Regions from separate parts of the Comamonas sp. FUJ_7 genome, predicted to be linked through region 2. Evidence: predicted binding sites of a transcription regulator. Region 2 holds the regulator's gene; the other holds the start of a gene.
What was found. Region 2 encodes sigma-54, which starts transcription at its own class of promoters, with help from an activator protein. Its sites were predicted from a motif close to TGGCANGNAANCTGCTTT; they were not measured.
Positions count from the first base shown of each region.

Region 1 (7,759 bases), on a different contig from region 2:
TAAGGCTGCAACATATAGCAGCCACGCCAGAACAGCACTTCTGCTTCCGGCATGTGGACGCTGTGGGCAGTGAAGTCAGAAAGCGCGCTCTCCCCTGAGCAAGCAAGGCTCGAGACTTGTACAACGGAAAAAGGCAACAGAGACACAGCCAAGGCAGGGGGTACAGCAAACGACAAACCGGTGATTTTTCATCACTGGAACCTTCCCCCACGTCATCGGACATGAGTGCATGCTGTAGGAAAAACCAAGAAGCCAAGCGTGAGCAGGCACTCCAGGCTTTCAGTCGAAGTTTTCATTCTCCAGCCCAAGCTCTTGCAGCTTGCGGGTAATCGTGTTTCGGCCAATGCCCAAGCGACTTGCTGCCTCTACCCGTCTCCCATGCGTGGCGGCCAATGCCGTGCGCAGCAACTGCGCTTCGAATTGATGCGTCAGCTGATCCCAGACATCGTGATGGCCTTGCACCAATAGCTCCTGCGCCTGTTTGCCAAGGCCTTCCAGCCAGGCTTCGGACGATGAGGGAGTGTCATTCGACAAGACAGGAGCATGAGCGTATGCCGCCGAGTCCGTGCTGGCAATTGCCTCGGCCCGCCCCAATGCACCCTTTTCCACCGCGGCCTCCGGTGCAGCCTCCTCCTTGAGGACTTCTGGCGGCAAGTCCTTGAGTGCAATTTGCTGAGCGGGCGCCATTACCGTGAGCCAGTGACAGATGTTTTCCAGCTGGCGCACATTTCCTGGAAAGCTGAAAGTCTGAAGCCGCTCCATGGCAATGGTGCTCATCCGCTTGGGCTCCACCCCGAGCTGACGTGCGCTTTGCTGCAAAAAGTGCTGGGTCAGCATAGGGATATCTTCCCTGCGCTCACGCAATGCCGGCAAGCGCAAACGAATGACGTTCAAGCGGTGAAACAGGTCTTCACGAAAGACTCCATCCTTGACACGCAACTCCAGATCCTGGTGCGTCGCTGCAATCACCCGCACATGGGCCTTGACGGCCTGATGCCCGCCCACCCGGTAGAAATGTCCGTCGGAGAGCACGCGCAGCAGACGCGTTTGCAGCTCGAACGGCATGTCACCGATTTCATCGAGAAACAACGTTCCGCCTTCGGCCTGCTCAAACCGTCCGCGGCGCTGGGTCTGTGCTCCGGTAAAAGCACCGCGCTCGTGCCCGAAGAGTTCGGACTCCAGCAGATCCTTTGGGATAGCTGCGGTATTGATAGCAACAAACGGCCCTCCTGCAACGGGAGAGTGCTTGTGCAGTGCCCGCGCCACCAGTTCCTTGCCTGCACCAGACTCTCCGGTAATGAGCACCGTCACCTGGCTCTGGCTCAACCTGCCAATGGCGCGAAACACATCCTGCATGGCAAGAGCCTGCCCCAACATTTCTGCTTGCACAGGTGCCTGTATATCGACCACCTCCTCACGCTGGCTTTCCTCCACGGCGCGCCGTATGAGCTCCACTGCCTTGGGCACATCAAAGGGCTTGGGCAGGTATTCAAATGCTCCGCGCTGGAAAGCCGAGACAGCACTGTCCAGATCCGAATACGCCGTCATGATGATCATGGGCAGGCCAGGCTGCTGGGCTCTGACCTGCTCCAGCAATTCAAGGCCCGAGCCTCCTGGCATGCGGATATCGCTGACCAGCACTTGGGGGGCTTGCCTTGCCGGATCGCTGCTGTCTACATCCGCCAGGGCCTTGAGTACATCACGCGCCTGCGTAAAGCTGCGAATGGGCCAGCCTTCTCGCCCCAGTGCCTTTTCCAGCACAAAGCGAATGGAAGGGTCGTCGTCCACAATCCAGATTGGCTTCATTCGTGCAACACCCTTTCCTTTTTCTGCATATTGATGTTGGCAGGCTTTATGGCAGAGGAATCAGAATCCGGAAATCCGTCCTCCCCGGCTGACTCTCACACTCGATCAGTCCATGATGACGCTGCACAAAGGTCTGCGCCAGCGTCAGCCCCAAACCGGATCCACCATCTCGCCCAGACACCAGAGGATAGAAAATTCGCTCCTTGATGACATCGGGCACGCCTGCTCCGTTATCAATGACATGCAATTCCAGTGCCAGTCTGTGGCGCTCTCGCCCCAAAGTCACCTGTCTGGCCACTCGTGTCCTCAAAATGATTTCTGCATCACCGTCTGCAATACGCTGCCCCAGTGCCTGGGCTGCGTTCTGAACAATATTGAGCAAAGCCTGGATCAGCTGGGCACTGTCACCGCGAAATTCGGGAATGGAGATGTCATAGTCGCGCGTGATCTTGAGGCCTTGAGGGTGCTCGATCAGCACCAAGGAGCGCACCCTCTCGCAGACTTCATGGATATTGACGTCTCCGACCTCATGAGGTTGGCGGTGTGGTGCGAGCAGCCTGTCCACCAGCGCCTGCAGGCGATCCGCCTCATGAATGATCACTGTCGTGTATTCCGTCAGCTCCGGCGTCTCCAGATCCATCTGCAGCAACTGTGCGGCGCCGCGAATACCGCCTAGCGGATTTTTGATTTCGTGCGCCAGATTGCGAATCAGCTCCTTGTTCGCCTGGGCCTGCTCACGGATGCGCTCTTCGCGGTCCTGACGGGCCTGCTGCTCCAGCGGCCACATCTCCACCATGACATGGCCCGCCTTTTCGGCCAAAGAAACCGCTGCGTGGATAGGCAATGCGTCCTGACCAAGACGCAATAGACTGGCCTCGAAGCGAAGAGCTGCAAAATCATTCGAGCGCGCCCCGCTGAGCGCCTTGTCCAGCAAGGCTGGCTCCACAAAACATGCGGCGAAGTCACTTCCGCTCAAGGTCCGGCGAGATTGCCCCAAAGCATTTTCCAGTGCGGCATTCACAAAACGCACCGAGCCATGCTCATCCAGCACAGCAATCAGCGTGCAAAGCCAGTCCAGTGAGCGATAGCCCTGGGCATCTGCCCAGTCCAAATCAGTGAGGACAAGAGCGGGAGATGGGGCAGCTGCAAAGCTCATGCAATAGTCCAGAATGCGCGGCCCCCAGGACCGCGTCAGTTAGCGGCAGGCAGCCGGTCCAGTTCGCGCTTGATGCCGGCAACATCGGCTTCCTGGCGGGTGATATCAGCCTTGAGAGCAGCCACCCGCTCCGGGTAGCCCTGAGGATTGCGCAACTCCAAAGCGGTGCGCACCGGGTTGCCATCGTTGTACTCAGCCTTCAGCTCATTCAGCCTTGCCTGGGCCTTGTTCAGCTCACTTTGCAAAATAGCACGGGCATCGGAGTCCCTGGCCTTCTGCGCGGCATTGTCGCTGCGTACAGGCGCCGGTGCAGCAGTAGAGCTGTTGGTAGATCTTGGTTTCACCGGGGTGGTGGCAGCCTGGCCGGAGCTGGCTGCCGAAGAGCGTGTTCCATGAATCACCGTCACGCCACTGCCGTCGACCGGCTTGCACCCTTTGGCCTTCGCCTGCGAGACGTTGTTGGTGTATTCATTGCCGCAGCGGTAAATCACTTCCTGAGCAGAGCTCACTCCGGAGGCAACAACCAGCAACGACAACACATAAAAATTTTTCATTCAGTCCTCTCAAGCAGACGATGAGTGCAAGTCCGCGACATCACGAGTATCGCTCCAAGCTTGCAAGTTTTATTGACTACTTGATTGCCATCGAACCGTTTGGTTCCTTTGCTGAGGTACCTCAAGCACGCTCAGGACACAAAAAAGGCGGCTTGCGCCGCCTTTTGACATTCTCGCTTTACAGCGAATAGTACATATCGTATTCAACAGGATGCACTGCCTGGCGCAGGCGAGTCACTTCACCCATCTTCAACTCAATGTAGGCGTCAATCATGGAGTCGCTGAACACCCCCCCCTTGGTCAGGAAGGCGCGGTCGGCGTCCAGAGCTTCCAGAGCCTGATCCAGGCTGTGGCAGACGGTGGGCACCAGCTTGTCTTCCTCGGGAGGCAGGTGGTACAGGTCCTTGGTCGCAGCTTCGCCGGGATGGATCTTGTTTTCCACGCCGTCCAGACCCGCCATCAGCAGCGCTGCGAAGCCCAGGTAGGGGTTCATCAGTGGATCGGGGAAGCGTGCTTCCACGCGGCGGCCCTTGGGGTTGCTCACGTAAGGAATACGAATGGAAGCAGAGCGGTTCTTGGCCGAGTAAGCCAGCTTCACGGGCGCTTCAAAGCCAGGGACCAGACGCTTATAGCTGTTGGTGCCAGGGTTGGTGATGGCGTTCAGGGCGCGGGCGTGCTTGATGATGCCGCCGATGTAGTACAGCGCGAAGTCGGACAGACCGGCATAGCCGTCGCCGGCGAACAGGTTCTTGCCGTCCTTCCACACGGACTGGTGCACGTGCATGCCGGAGCCGTTGTCGCCAGCGTAAGGCTTGGGCATGAAAGTCGCAGTCTTGCCATAGCTGTTGGCCACGTTCCAGATCACGTACTTTTGTACTTGCGTCCAGTCCGCACGCTCGACCAGCGTCGAGAAGCGGGTGCCCAGTTCGTTCTGACCTGCACCGCCCACTTCGTGGTGGAACACTTCAACAGGAATGCCCAGCGACTCCAGCAGCAGCGACATCTCTGCGCGCATATCTTGTGTGCTGTCAACAGGAGGCACGGGAAAGTAGCCACCCTTGGTGCGGTTTCGGTGGCCACGGTTGCCACCGTCAAACATTGCGCCCGTGCTCCAAGGTGCTTCGTACTCTTGGATGTCGAAGAAGGGGTTGTGCTCTTCCGTGCTCCAGCGCACGCCATCGAAGATAAAGAACTCGGGCTCAGGACCGAAGAAAGCGGTATCACCCAAGCCAGACGCCTTCAGATAGGCTTCAGCGCGCTTGGCGATGGAGCGCGGGTCACGGTCATAGGCCTTACCATCACCTGGCTCGATCACATCGCACTGCAGGAACAGCGTGGTTTCTTCAAAAAACGGGTCGATCTTGGCCGTGCTGGGGTCGGGCATGAGTTGCATGTCCGAGGCTTCAATGCCCTTCCAGCCTGCCATGGAGGATCCGTCAAAGGCATGGCCCGAGGTGAACTTGTCTTCGTCGAAGTGCGACACAGGCACAGTCACGTGCTGCTCCTTGCCGCGGGTATCGGTAAAGCGCAGGTCAACGAACTTGACTTCGTTGTCTTGCACCATCTGCATCACGTCTGCAACGGTCTTCGCCATCAGATCTCTCCTGCCAACTTGGCTGATCAAAAAAGGATAATTAGTACTTAGCAGTTTGCATGCCAACTTGCTAAAAGTGGCATAAAGAGCAATCTACGATTGGCCCGCCCTGTGAACACAGCATATTCAGCAAGAGGCATAAGTCATGCACGAAGCCGTGCCCATCAACTGCAATAAAGAGGCTCTTATTGTCTCACTGTCACAACCCTCTATTGAGTGCACCATTTTGGTGAAAAAAATGCACCGAGTTGGTGCATTTTTTGATGAAGTCTGTTTTGGTGCATGTGCGCCAGGCCAAATGCGGCCAAGAAATACGGCTAAGGCTTGCGCGACAGCGAAGTAGAGCTTTCGGCCTCAGGAGCGAATGGAACCTTGGGATCCACTGGCAAAGGAGGAGTCTGTGCTCTCATTTGCTCCAGCGCAGCCAGGCAAAAATGCGCAAACCACAATGCAGAGAATGCAAATACGAGGGCATAGATCCAGATGGCAATCGGCACCAGAATCCAGAAAGCGGCCAAGAACAACAACCCTGAAACCCAGACAATGCCGGGAGCCGCTCCCAGATAGCCACAGATGACGCCCATCAATATCAGCGTGATGCGGTGGCGGGCAAACAGGCTTCGGCGTTCCTCCTTGCTGGCATGTTCAGACAAAGCATCAAAAGCCATGACGCGATAGGTCAACCAGCCCCAGATCAGCGGAGCCGCCACCAGCATCAACGGCGGGAAGACCCAAAGAGGCAAGGTCACCAGCAAGGCCACCAAGGCAATTAAAGTCGAGCCTCCAGACCAGACCAGACTGGCCAAAGTAGAACCGCCTTGTTTTCTTTCCAACCGCGGGAAGCGCTTTTCCGCCACCAGCTGTGTCAACACGGGAGCCATGAACAGACTCACCAGCAGGAGCACAAAGACGACCAGTACAGGCATTGCCCCCAAGACCACCAGGATAGAGGCCACCACCTCGGAGGCATAGCCGACCCCATGCTGCTGCAACCACACCCAGATCGAGTGCAGCCAGCCCACTCCTTCCAATAGGCTCTGCACCTTGAGGACTGCATCAGCCCAGAAAAAATAGCCCAGCAGCCAAGCCATCAAGGCCATGGTCAGCAAGGGCAGCAGTGACCAGACAATGACCCGCTTGTGCAGGCAATACGCAAGAGCACGCCAGAAAGAATCAAGTAACAAGCTCATGCTGGCAAGCATACTCAAGGATTGGTTTATGCGCGACCCATCAGCCGTAGGACAGCCAGCCACTGTTGTGCCCAGAAGCCCCGTCCGTAATCACGCAACTGGCCTTTGGCATTGGGCTGCACCTGGTCGCGAATGCCTGTCGGGTCATAGCGCAGATCAAAGTTGGCCGTGCCAAACAGCATGTCCCACCAAGGCAGAAGCACGCCGAAATTGTTGCCATGTACTTTTTTGTTGCGCACCGGCGCCATGGGTTCATGGCCGATGCCAATGGCGTGATGACGTCGATGGAAGCGAGGACTAACCCAGAGCCTCTCCCCCAGCCAACCAAACCAGATGCGTACATTGGCATGCTGAAAGCTCTCGCTGAGCTGGGTCAGCGCCACGATGGCCACAAACTGCCCTGGAGCTACGCCAATCAGCTGAGCCACCAGCACGATGATGGAGTCATGAATAAGGTCATCCAGCAGATGATTGCGGTTGTCACTCCACACCGTCATCTGCCGCTGTGAGTGGTGCACGGCATGCAGCTTCCACCACCAGGCCAGGCCATGCTGCCCTCGGTGAATCCAGTACTCCACCAGATCAAAAACGATCAGATAAAGCAACAGGCTGATCCAGGCGTTATCCGTCACTCCAGGCCAGAGGTCGTCGATGTGAAAGCCCGGCATGCCCCAGACATGGAGCTTGCCCATGAGGGCATTCCACATCGGATCCACCGTAAAGAACAGCCCCAGCCGAAACAGTCCCAGTCGATGAATCAGCGTGTAGAGAATATCCACGCGAATGGCTTGCCGATCCACCACGGGCTCCACCGGCCGCCAACGTTGCAGCGGCACAATGACAGCCACCATGATGGCGATTTGCACCAAGCCCACCAGCAGCCAGCCGGTAGCTGCATAGCCATCCTCTAGCAGGTTGGCCATGCCGAAGTGAAACAGAAATGGCTGGACCACCCCCTCAAACAGGCTTTGCTGCACTTGTCCGAACATCTGCACTAACCAGTCCACAAATTACTCCTCAACAGCCCTTAACGGTGCTGCGCAATCCAGCTCTGATATTCAGGGTGCTCTGCCAGCGTGCGAAAACAGAAGCCTTTGCCCAACAAGCCTGTAATCAACGGCTCCAGCACTGCAGGAGCCCAGGGCTCCTTGCGTGACCAGATGCCCAAGTGGGCCAGCAAGATATCGCCACTGCGAATATTTTTCAGCGCCTGGGCCAGCAAGCGCTCGTTGGGATATTTCTCACTGGGCAGCTCATCACCCAAAAAGCCTGCAGGCGCCCAGCCCACATGCTGATAGCCCCCTTGCTGCGCTGCTGCGATCAGTGCGGGCGAGGTCTTGCCACCCGGAGCACGGTACAAAGGCAACGGCTTGTGCCCTGTGATCTGCTGCAGGCGCCGGGACGCGCGTGCAATCTCTTGCCGGTACTCATCGGCAGACACCACAAAGCTCTGTCCCGC
Region 1 covers NZ_JBXXZI010000007.1:141,978-149,736, reverse strand. Annotated here, with positions in the region: gene AC2I9W_RS12325 (hypothetical protein) at 1-53, opposite strand, end outside; gene ntrC (nitrogen regulation protein NR(I)) at 280-1,806, opposite strand; gene glnL (nitrogen regulation protein NR(II)) at 1,853-2,962, opposite strand; gene AC2I9W_RS12310 (hypothetical protein) at 2,998-3,516, opposite strand; gene glnA (type I glutamate--ammonia ligase) at 3,695-5,110, opposite strand; gene AC2I9W_RS12300 (EI24 domain-containing protein) at 5,428-6,312, opposite strand; gene AC2I9W_RS12295 (sterol desaturase family protein) at 6,327-7,307, opposite strand; gene AC2I9W_RS12290 (polysaccharide deacetylase family protein) at 7,328-7,759, opposite strand, start outside.
Region 1: glnA (type I glutamate--ammonia ligase) is a predicted target of sigma-54. The motif match lies at 5,158-5,175, and genes of this name have one in related genera.

Region 2 (7,759 bases):
CGAGTGGATGAGTGCTGCCGTGGTGCAGCGCCTGGCCCGCCTGGACATGATTTATGGCATTGCCGCCCTTGCTTTGCTGCTGACAGGTATTGCGCGTCTGGTCTGGGGCGTCAAAGGCATGGGTGGCTATGTGGCCTCGCCGCTGTTTCACATCAAGATGACGCTGTTTGTCGTGGCCGTGCTGCTGTCGCTCAAGCCAACGTTCACCTTCCGTCGCTGGAAGAAGACGCTGGATGCCACCGGCCAGCTGCCCGCGCCGCAAGAGGTCAAGCAGACCCGCAAGTGGGTGATGTGGCAAGGCCATCTGGTGCCTGTGATCGCCGTGATCGCTGTTTTCTGGGCACGCGGCATGTAGAGCGGTTGCTGTGCTTGCATGGCTTGCTTGCTTGCTTGTGCGATGCGCGGCCGCCACGCTGCAATGCCTTGTTGCGGGCACGCAATCCAGCTTGGCTGCGCGGATAGAGGTAGCCACGTAAAATCCCGCAATGCTTTCCGTCAAACAAGAATTGCTCGCTGCTCTGGCTGCTGAGCTCGAAACACTCTCGCCCGGCGCTGGCGCACGCGCTGCGTTTGAAAACCCCAAAGTGGCAGCCCATGGCGACTTCGCTTGTACGGCGGCCATGCAGCTGGCCAAGCCTTTGAAGGCCAATCCTCGCGCTCTGGGTGAGCAGCTCAAGACCGCACTGGAGGCTACGGCGGCCTTTCAGCAATGGGTGGATGCGATTGAAATTGCAGGCCCTGGCTTTCTCAACATCCGCCTCAAGCCCGCTGCCAAGCAGGAAGTGGTGCGTGAAGTGTTGGGTCAGGCCGAGAAGTTCGGCTATCAGGCCGACCGCGGCGAAAACATTTTGGTCGAGTTCGTCTCGGCCAACCCCACTGGCCCGCTTCACGTGGGTCACGGCCGTCAGGCGGCGATTGGCGACGCCATCAGCAATCTGTACTCCACCCAGGGCTGGAAGGTGCACCGCGAGTTCTATTACAACGACGCGGGCGTGCAGATCGACACCCTGACCAAGTCCACTCAGCTGCGCGCCAAGGGGCACAAGCCCGGCGACGAGTGCTGGCCTACCGACAGTGACAACCCGCTGGCCAAGAATTTCTATAACGGCGACTACATTGCCGATATTGCCGAAGCCTTCAAGGCCAAGCAAACCATCAAGGCCGATGACCGCGAGTTCACCGCCAATGGTGATGTGGACGACTATGACAATATCCGCCAGTTCGCTGTTGCCTATCTGCGCAACGAGCAGGACAAGGATCTGCAGGCCTTCAATCTGAAGTTCGACCAGTACTATCTGGAATCGAGCCTGTACGAAAACGGCTATGTCGAAGAAACCGTCAACCGCCTGATCGCCAACGGCAAGACCTATGAGCAGGATGGCGCGCTGTGGCTCAAGTCCACCGACTACGGTGACGACAAAGACCGCGTGATGCGCAAGACCGACGGCGGCTACACCTACTTTGTGCCCGATGTGGCCTATCACATCCAGAAGTTCAAGCGCGGCTTCACCAAGGTGGTGAACATTCAGGGCACCGACCACCACGGCACCATTGCCCGCGTGCGCGCTGGCCTGCAGGCTGCCGATGTCGGTATTCCCGAAGGCTACCCTGACTACGTGCTGCACACCATGGTGCGCGTGGTGCGCAACGGCGAAGAGGTCAAGATCAGCAAGCGCGCTGGCTCCTACGTCACGCTGCGCGACCTGATCGAGTGGACCAGCAAGGACGCTGTGCGCTTCTTCCTGCTGAGCCGCAAGCCTGACACCGAGTACACCTTTGACGTCGATCTGGCCGTCGCCCAGAACAACGACAACCCCGTGTACTACGTGCAGTACGCCCATGCCCGCATTCAGTCCGTGCTGCGCGCCTGGCAAGAAGCTGGTGGTGCAGGCGTTGCGGTGCTCAAGGATGTCGATTTGTCGGCACTGGAAGGCACGCAGGCTCAAGCCCTGATGCTGCTGCTGGCCAAGTACCCCGAGATGCTGACAGCAGCTGCCGCTGGTAATGCTCCGCACGACGTGACTTTCTATCTGCGTGATCTGGCCTCGGCCTATCACAGCTACTACGATGCCGAGCGCATTCTGGTCGACGACGAGAAGGTCAAGCTGGCACGCTTGGCACTGGTCGCCGCCACCGCCCAGGTGTTGCACAATGGCTTGGCTGTGCTGGGTGTGAGCGCACCTGAGCGCATGTAATCCCGTTCTCAGGGCCGCTGAAGGCTCTGAAAACGGCATAACTGAAGCAGAAAGCGTTAAGCGACTGATATGAAGAACCAGCAACGCGGTGGAACCATCCTGGGCTTGATCTTTGGTATGGTCATCGGCCTGGCGGCGGCGTTGGCCGTTGCCATCTATGTGACCAAGGTGCCAGTGCCTTTCCTGAACAAGGGGGGCAACAATACCGAAAGAGATGCGGCAGAGGCTGAGCGCAATAGAAACTGGGACCCCAATGCGCCTTTGCAAGGCCGCCAGCCTGCCCCGCCTGCGGTGGCTGCGCCTCCCAGTGATGTGACCGTGACGCCTCCAACACCAGCGGTACAACCTACGGCAACCGGCGGAGTTGCTACACCGCCCGTATCTGCCTCGTCGGAGCAGCCGGCCAAACCGGCCTCGGGTGACCCGCTGGGTGACTTGGTCAAGGAGCGCTCGGCCGCTGCGGACAAGGCAGAAAAGGCACGGGCAGAAAGAGAGAAGGCCGCTCAGGCTGCCTCGTCTGACTCGGCTTTCAACTATTTTGTGCAGGCGGGTGCCTTCCGGGGCCAGAGCGAGGCGGAAGCCCAGCGCGCCAAGCTGGCCATGCTGGGCTGGGAGTCGCGTATCAGCGAACGTGAGCAAAACGGCATCACCGTCTTCCGCGTGCGTGTCGGCCCGTTCGGCAAGCGTGATGATGCAGAGCAGCTCAAGGGCAAGCTCGATGGCGCGGGTGTGGACTCGACGCTGGTGAGAGCGGCGAAGTAAGAGGCTCCCCTGAGGCGCTTTGCGCCTTCCCCCAATGGGGACAACATATCGCTGCGGGGAGTCCCTTGCTTGATGCTTCTGGCCTGCCCCGCTGTTCGTTTTAGTGTTGGCTGAACTTTTTGGAGCCGATATGCTCTGATACTGCAGACCTGATACAGGAGTTTGTTTAGATGAAACGTCGCGAATTCTCTCTGGCTGCCTCGGCAGCTGCTGCCGGTGCTCTGACTTTGGGCACCTCCTCCAGCTGGGCCCAGGGCGCTGCGCCCAGGGAAGGCAAGGACTACGTCAAGCTGGGCAAGCCTGCCAGCGTGAGCGCACCTGCCGGCAAGGTCGAAGTGGTGGAGTTCTTCTGGTACAGCTGCCCCCACTGCAACGTGTTTGAGCCGCAGTTCGAGGCCTGGGCCAAGACACAGCCTGCCGATGTGGTGGTGCGTCGCGTTCCCGTGGCGTTCAATGCTTCTTTTGTGCCCCAGCAAAAGCTGTATTTCGCACTGGAAGGCATGAATCTGCTGCCTCAGTTGCATGCCAAGGTGTTCCGCACCATTCATGTGGAGCGCAACCTGCTCAAGACCGATGACGCCATTTTTGACTGGGTCGGCAAGCAGGGCGTGGATCTGGCCAAGTTCAAGGAGGTCTACAACTCCTTCACCGTGGCCAACCAGTCACGCAAGGCTGCGCAGTTGCAAAATGAATATGACGTGGAAGGCGTGCCTGCCATGGGTGTGGCAGGCCGCTACTACACCGATGGCACCAAGGCCGGCAATATGGATAACGTGCTGCGCGTCGTCAATGCGCTGATCGCTTCCAGTCGCAAGGCCTGATCGGCAATGATCGATTGCACGGGTATCTGATGCCTGACAAGCCCGCCGCTGAGCGGGCTTTTTTGTGAGTGCTTTTTACGCAGCCTGTAAAAAAGGAATGACTACAATGCAGCGAATGCAAGAAACGTGCCTTCTATGAAAAAATCACTTCTTCCTCTTGCCCTGGCCTGTGCCCTGGCAGCAGCGACCGGTATGGCCCATGCTGAAAAGGCCGATAGCGCCAAGCCCATGAATATCGAGGCGGATGCACTGCGTCACGACGAGTTGCAGCAGACCAGTGTCTTCACCGGCAATGTGGTGATGACCAAGGGCTCCATCGTGCTGCGTGGTGCGCAGCTCGATGTGCGTCAGGACGCCGAGGGCTATCAGTACGGAGTGATCAAGGCAGAGGCTGGCAAGCGCGCTTTCTTCCGCCAGAAGCGCGATACCGTTGCCGGTCAGCCTGAAGAGTTCATCGAAGGCGAGGGCGAAGTCATCGAATACGACGGCAAGGCCGATATCGTCAAATTTATTCGCCGTGGCGAGATGCGCCGCTATCGTGGTGGTCAGCTCAGCGATCAGGTCACAGGCTCCGTCATCGTCTACAACAACATCACTGATGTCTACACGGTCGATGGCCAGAAGACCAGCGGCGGCTTGCCCAGCTCTTCCGTGGGGCAGGGCGGCCGTGTGCGCGCCATCATGGCACCCAAGGAGGGCTCACCGGGTGCACAGCCCAAGCCCGCCACACCCGCAACGGAAATGCGCCAGAGCATGACTCTGGGTGGCGAGAAAGACGACGAGAAAAAATGATCGAACCGACTTTCTCTGACTCTGGTCACGGCCGCACAGGCGAGGCGAGCAGCCGCCTGGAAGCCAAGCATCTGGCCAAGTCCTATGGCAGCCGCAAGGTGGTCAAGGATGTGTCGCTGTCCGTGCAAAAAGGCGAGGTCGTCGGTCTGCTCGGCCCCAACGGCGCGGGCAAGACCACCTCGTTTTACATGATCGTGGGCCTGGTGCGCAGTGATGGCGGCGAGATCTTTATCGACGGCCAGGCTGTGGGCGGCATGCCGATCCACCAGCGCTCGCGCCTGGGCCTGTCCTATCTGCCCCAGGAAGCCTCGATCTTTCGCAAGCTCAGCGTGGAAGACAATGTGCGCGCCGTGCTGGAGCTGCAAAAAGACGAGCAGGGCAAGACGCTCACGCGTGATGAAATCGAAAAGCGCCTGACCGGTCTGCTGCAGGAGCTACGTGTCGAGCACCTGCGTCAGTCGCCGGCGCTGGCGCTGTCCGGTGGTGAGCGTCGGCGTGTGGAAATCGCCCGCGCCCTGGCCACGCAGCCGCGTTTCATCTTGCTGGACGAGCCATTTGCCGGTATCGACCCGATTGCGGTGATCGAGATCCAGCGCATCATCGGCTTCCTCAAGGAGCGCGGCATCGGTGTGCTGATTACCGACCACAACGTGCGCGAAACCCTGGGCATTTGCGACCACGCTTTCATCATCAGCGACGGTCATGTGCTGGCTGAAGGCACACCAGAGCAGATTGTGGAGAACGCTGACGTGCGCCGTGTCTATCTGGGTGAGCATTTCCGGATGTGATGGTTATGCCTCCCATGCTTCCTCATTTCGTGTGGTCCCTGCCCCAGCCTTGGGTACAAGGGGCTCTGACCGGCTGCGCCCGGGCTTGCTTTGGGGCGGCCCGGCGGCGAAATCAGCCGGCTATTGATAGCGCGGGAGCCTCGCCACGATGAAACCAGGGCTGTCGCTACGCGTATCGCAACACCTGTCGCTGACTCCGCAGCTGCAGCAATCGATTCAGCTGCTGCAGCTGTCCACACTGGAGCTGGCACAGGAAGTCGAGCAGATGTTGATCGACAACCCTTTTCTGGAGCGAGCAAGCGACGAGGCAGACACCACGGCTGATGCTCCTGTAGAAATAGCGGCTAGCGCTGGTGAATACAGTACTTCAGATGGAATTCATGCTGATAATGAGTTCCAGAAAGCGCAATCAGCTACGGAAACGGTAGCGGAAGCTCTTAACCTCGAGACACCCGAAACCCTGAACTGGGAAACCGACGGCATTGACGGCCAGGACGGCGAATGGGGCGGCGAGTCCAGCAGCGAGTGGGATGCGCCATCGGTCCGCAGCTCCACGCACAACCGTGATGGCGATGACGAGACCGATGCCATCGATCTCGCACGCGAACACCAGAGCCTGACCGACTTTTTGCACCACCAGGCGCTGAGTTTGCATCTGGGCGCGGCAGATACGGCGGCGCTGCGCTTTCTCATCGAGTCGCTCAGCGACGACGGCTATCTCGAAGAGTCATTGCAAGAGCTGGCGCAAAGTCTGGCGGGCGACGACCTAGAAGAGCGCGAAGAGCTGGAGCAGCACTTTGCCATTGCGCTCAAGCTGCTGCAAAGCCTGGAGCCCGTGGGCGTGGGGGCACGCGATCTGGCCGAGTGTCTGCAGCTGCAGCTGCGCGATCTGATTCGGGAAGCCGAGGACGAGGGCACGACAGCGGCCCATATGAGCCGCCTGCTGCTGGCGCAGTCCATCTGTGCCCAGCCCATGGACCTGCTGGCGCGGCGCGATTTGCGCAAGCTTGCCAGCCTGTGCGGCGCTCGCGAAGAGCAGCTGCGCGAGGCCATCACGCTGATCGCCCGCCTTGAGCCGCGACCGGGTCGGCGCTTTGTCGACGTGGAGCGCAATATCGTGGTGCCCGATGTCATCGTGCGCCCGGTGCGAGCCAGCTCGGGCCGGGTGGACTTTTCGGTGCAGCTCAATCCCGAAGTCATGCCCAAGCTGCGTGTACATGACATCTACGCCAGCGTGCTGCGCCGTCACAAAGGCAGCGAAGGACATGCTGCGCTGCAGCAGCGCTTGCAGGAGGCGCGCTGGTTGATCAAGAACATTCAGCAGCGCTTCGACACCATCTTGCGGGTGTCCGAAGCCATCGTGGAGCGGCAGAAAAACTTCTTTGTGCATGGTGAACTGGCCATGCGCCCGCTGGTGCTGCGCGACATTGCCGATCAGCTGGGCCTGCACGAATCCACCATCAGCCGCGTGACCACGGCCAAGTACATGGCCACGCCGCAAGGCACGTTCGAGCTCAAATACTTTTTTGGCTCGGGTCTGGGCACGGAAACCGGCGGCAGTGCCTCGAGCACGGCCGTGCGTGCGCTGATCAAGCAGTTTGTCGATGCCGAGAACCCGAAAAAGCCGCTGTCGGATGCCAAGCTGGCCGACATGCTCAAGGAGCAAGGCATCGAATGCGCGCGTCGCACCGTGGCCAAATACCGCGAGCAGCTCAAGATACCAACGACTACGTTGCGCAAGGCACTGTAAATACGCTGTAAACAAGAAAGCCGCTGATGCAATGCACAGCGGCTTTTTTGTTGCGTCTGGCTTGACCTTACTTCGTGGGAACCAGCCACCAGATGAATAGCGCCAGAACTGCAATCATCAAGCCAAACTTCAAAATCTTGTAGAAGGTCGGATTCCAGTCGCGGAACTTGCGGCGGTACTTGCCCATGTAGAACGAAACCTTGAACAGCTTGCTGATCATGCCGCGAGGGTCGCCCTCGCTATTTGGGGAGCTGGCGGCGGCCACTACATTCTTGCCCAGCCAGTGGTTGAGCCACTGGGCAAAGCCATTGGTCATGGGGCGCTCCACATCGCAAAACAGCACGATGCGGTTGCCTTCAGAGCGGTTTTCGGCCCAATGCATATAGGTCTCGTCAAAGATCACGCCTTCGCCTTCGCGCCAGCTGTAGGGCGTGCCGTCGACTTCGATCATGCAGCGGTCGTCATTGGGTGCCAGCACAGCCAGGTGGTAGCGCAGTGATCCGGCATAGGGGTCGCGGTGCAGATTGAGTTTGGCGCCGGGGGGCAGCTCGGCAAACATGGCGGCTTTCACGCTGGGGATGGATTTGACCAGCGCCGTGGTCTTGGGGCACAGCTCCATGGCCGAGGGGTGGGCATCGCCGTACCACTTCA
Region 2 covers NZ_JBXXZI010000009.1:162,387-170,145, reverse strand. Annotated here, with positions in the region: gene AC2I9W_RS14625 (DUF2214 family protein) at 1-355, shown strand, start outside; gene argS (arginine--tRNA ligase) at 486-2,195, shown strand; gene AC2I9W_RS14615 (SPOR domain-containing protein) at 2,265-2,957, shown strand; gene AC2I9W_RS14610 (thiol:disulfide interchange protein DsbA/DsbL) at 3,128-3,778, shown strand; gene lptA (lipopolysaccharide transport periplasmic protein LptA) at 3,914-4,570, shown strand; gene lptB (LPS export ABC transporter ATP-binding protein) at 4,567-5,358, shown strand; gene AC2I9W_RS14595 (RNA polymerase factor sigma-54) at 5,507-7,108, shown strand; gene AC2I9W_RS14590 (aspartyl/asparaginyl beta-hydroxylase domain-containing protein) at 7,176-7,759, opposite strand, start outside.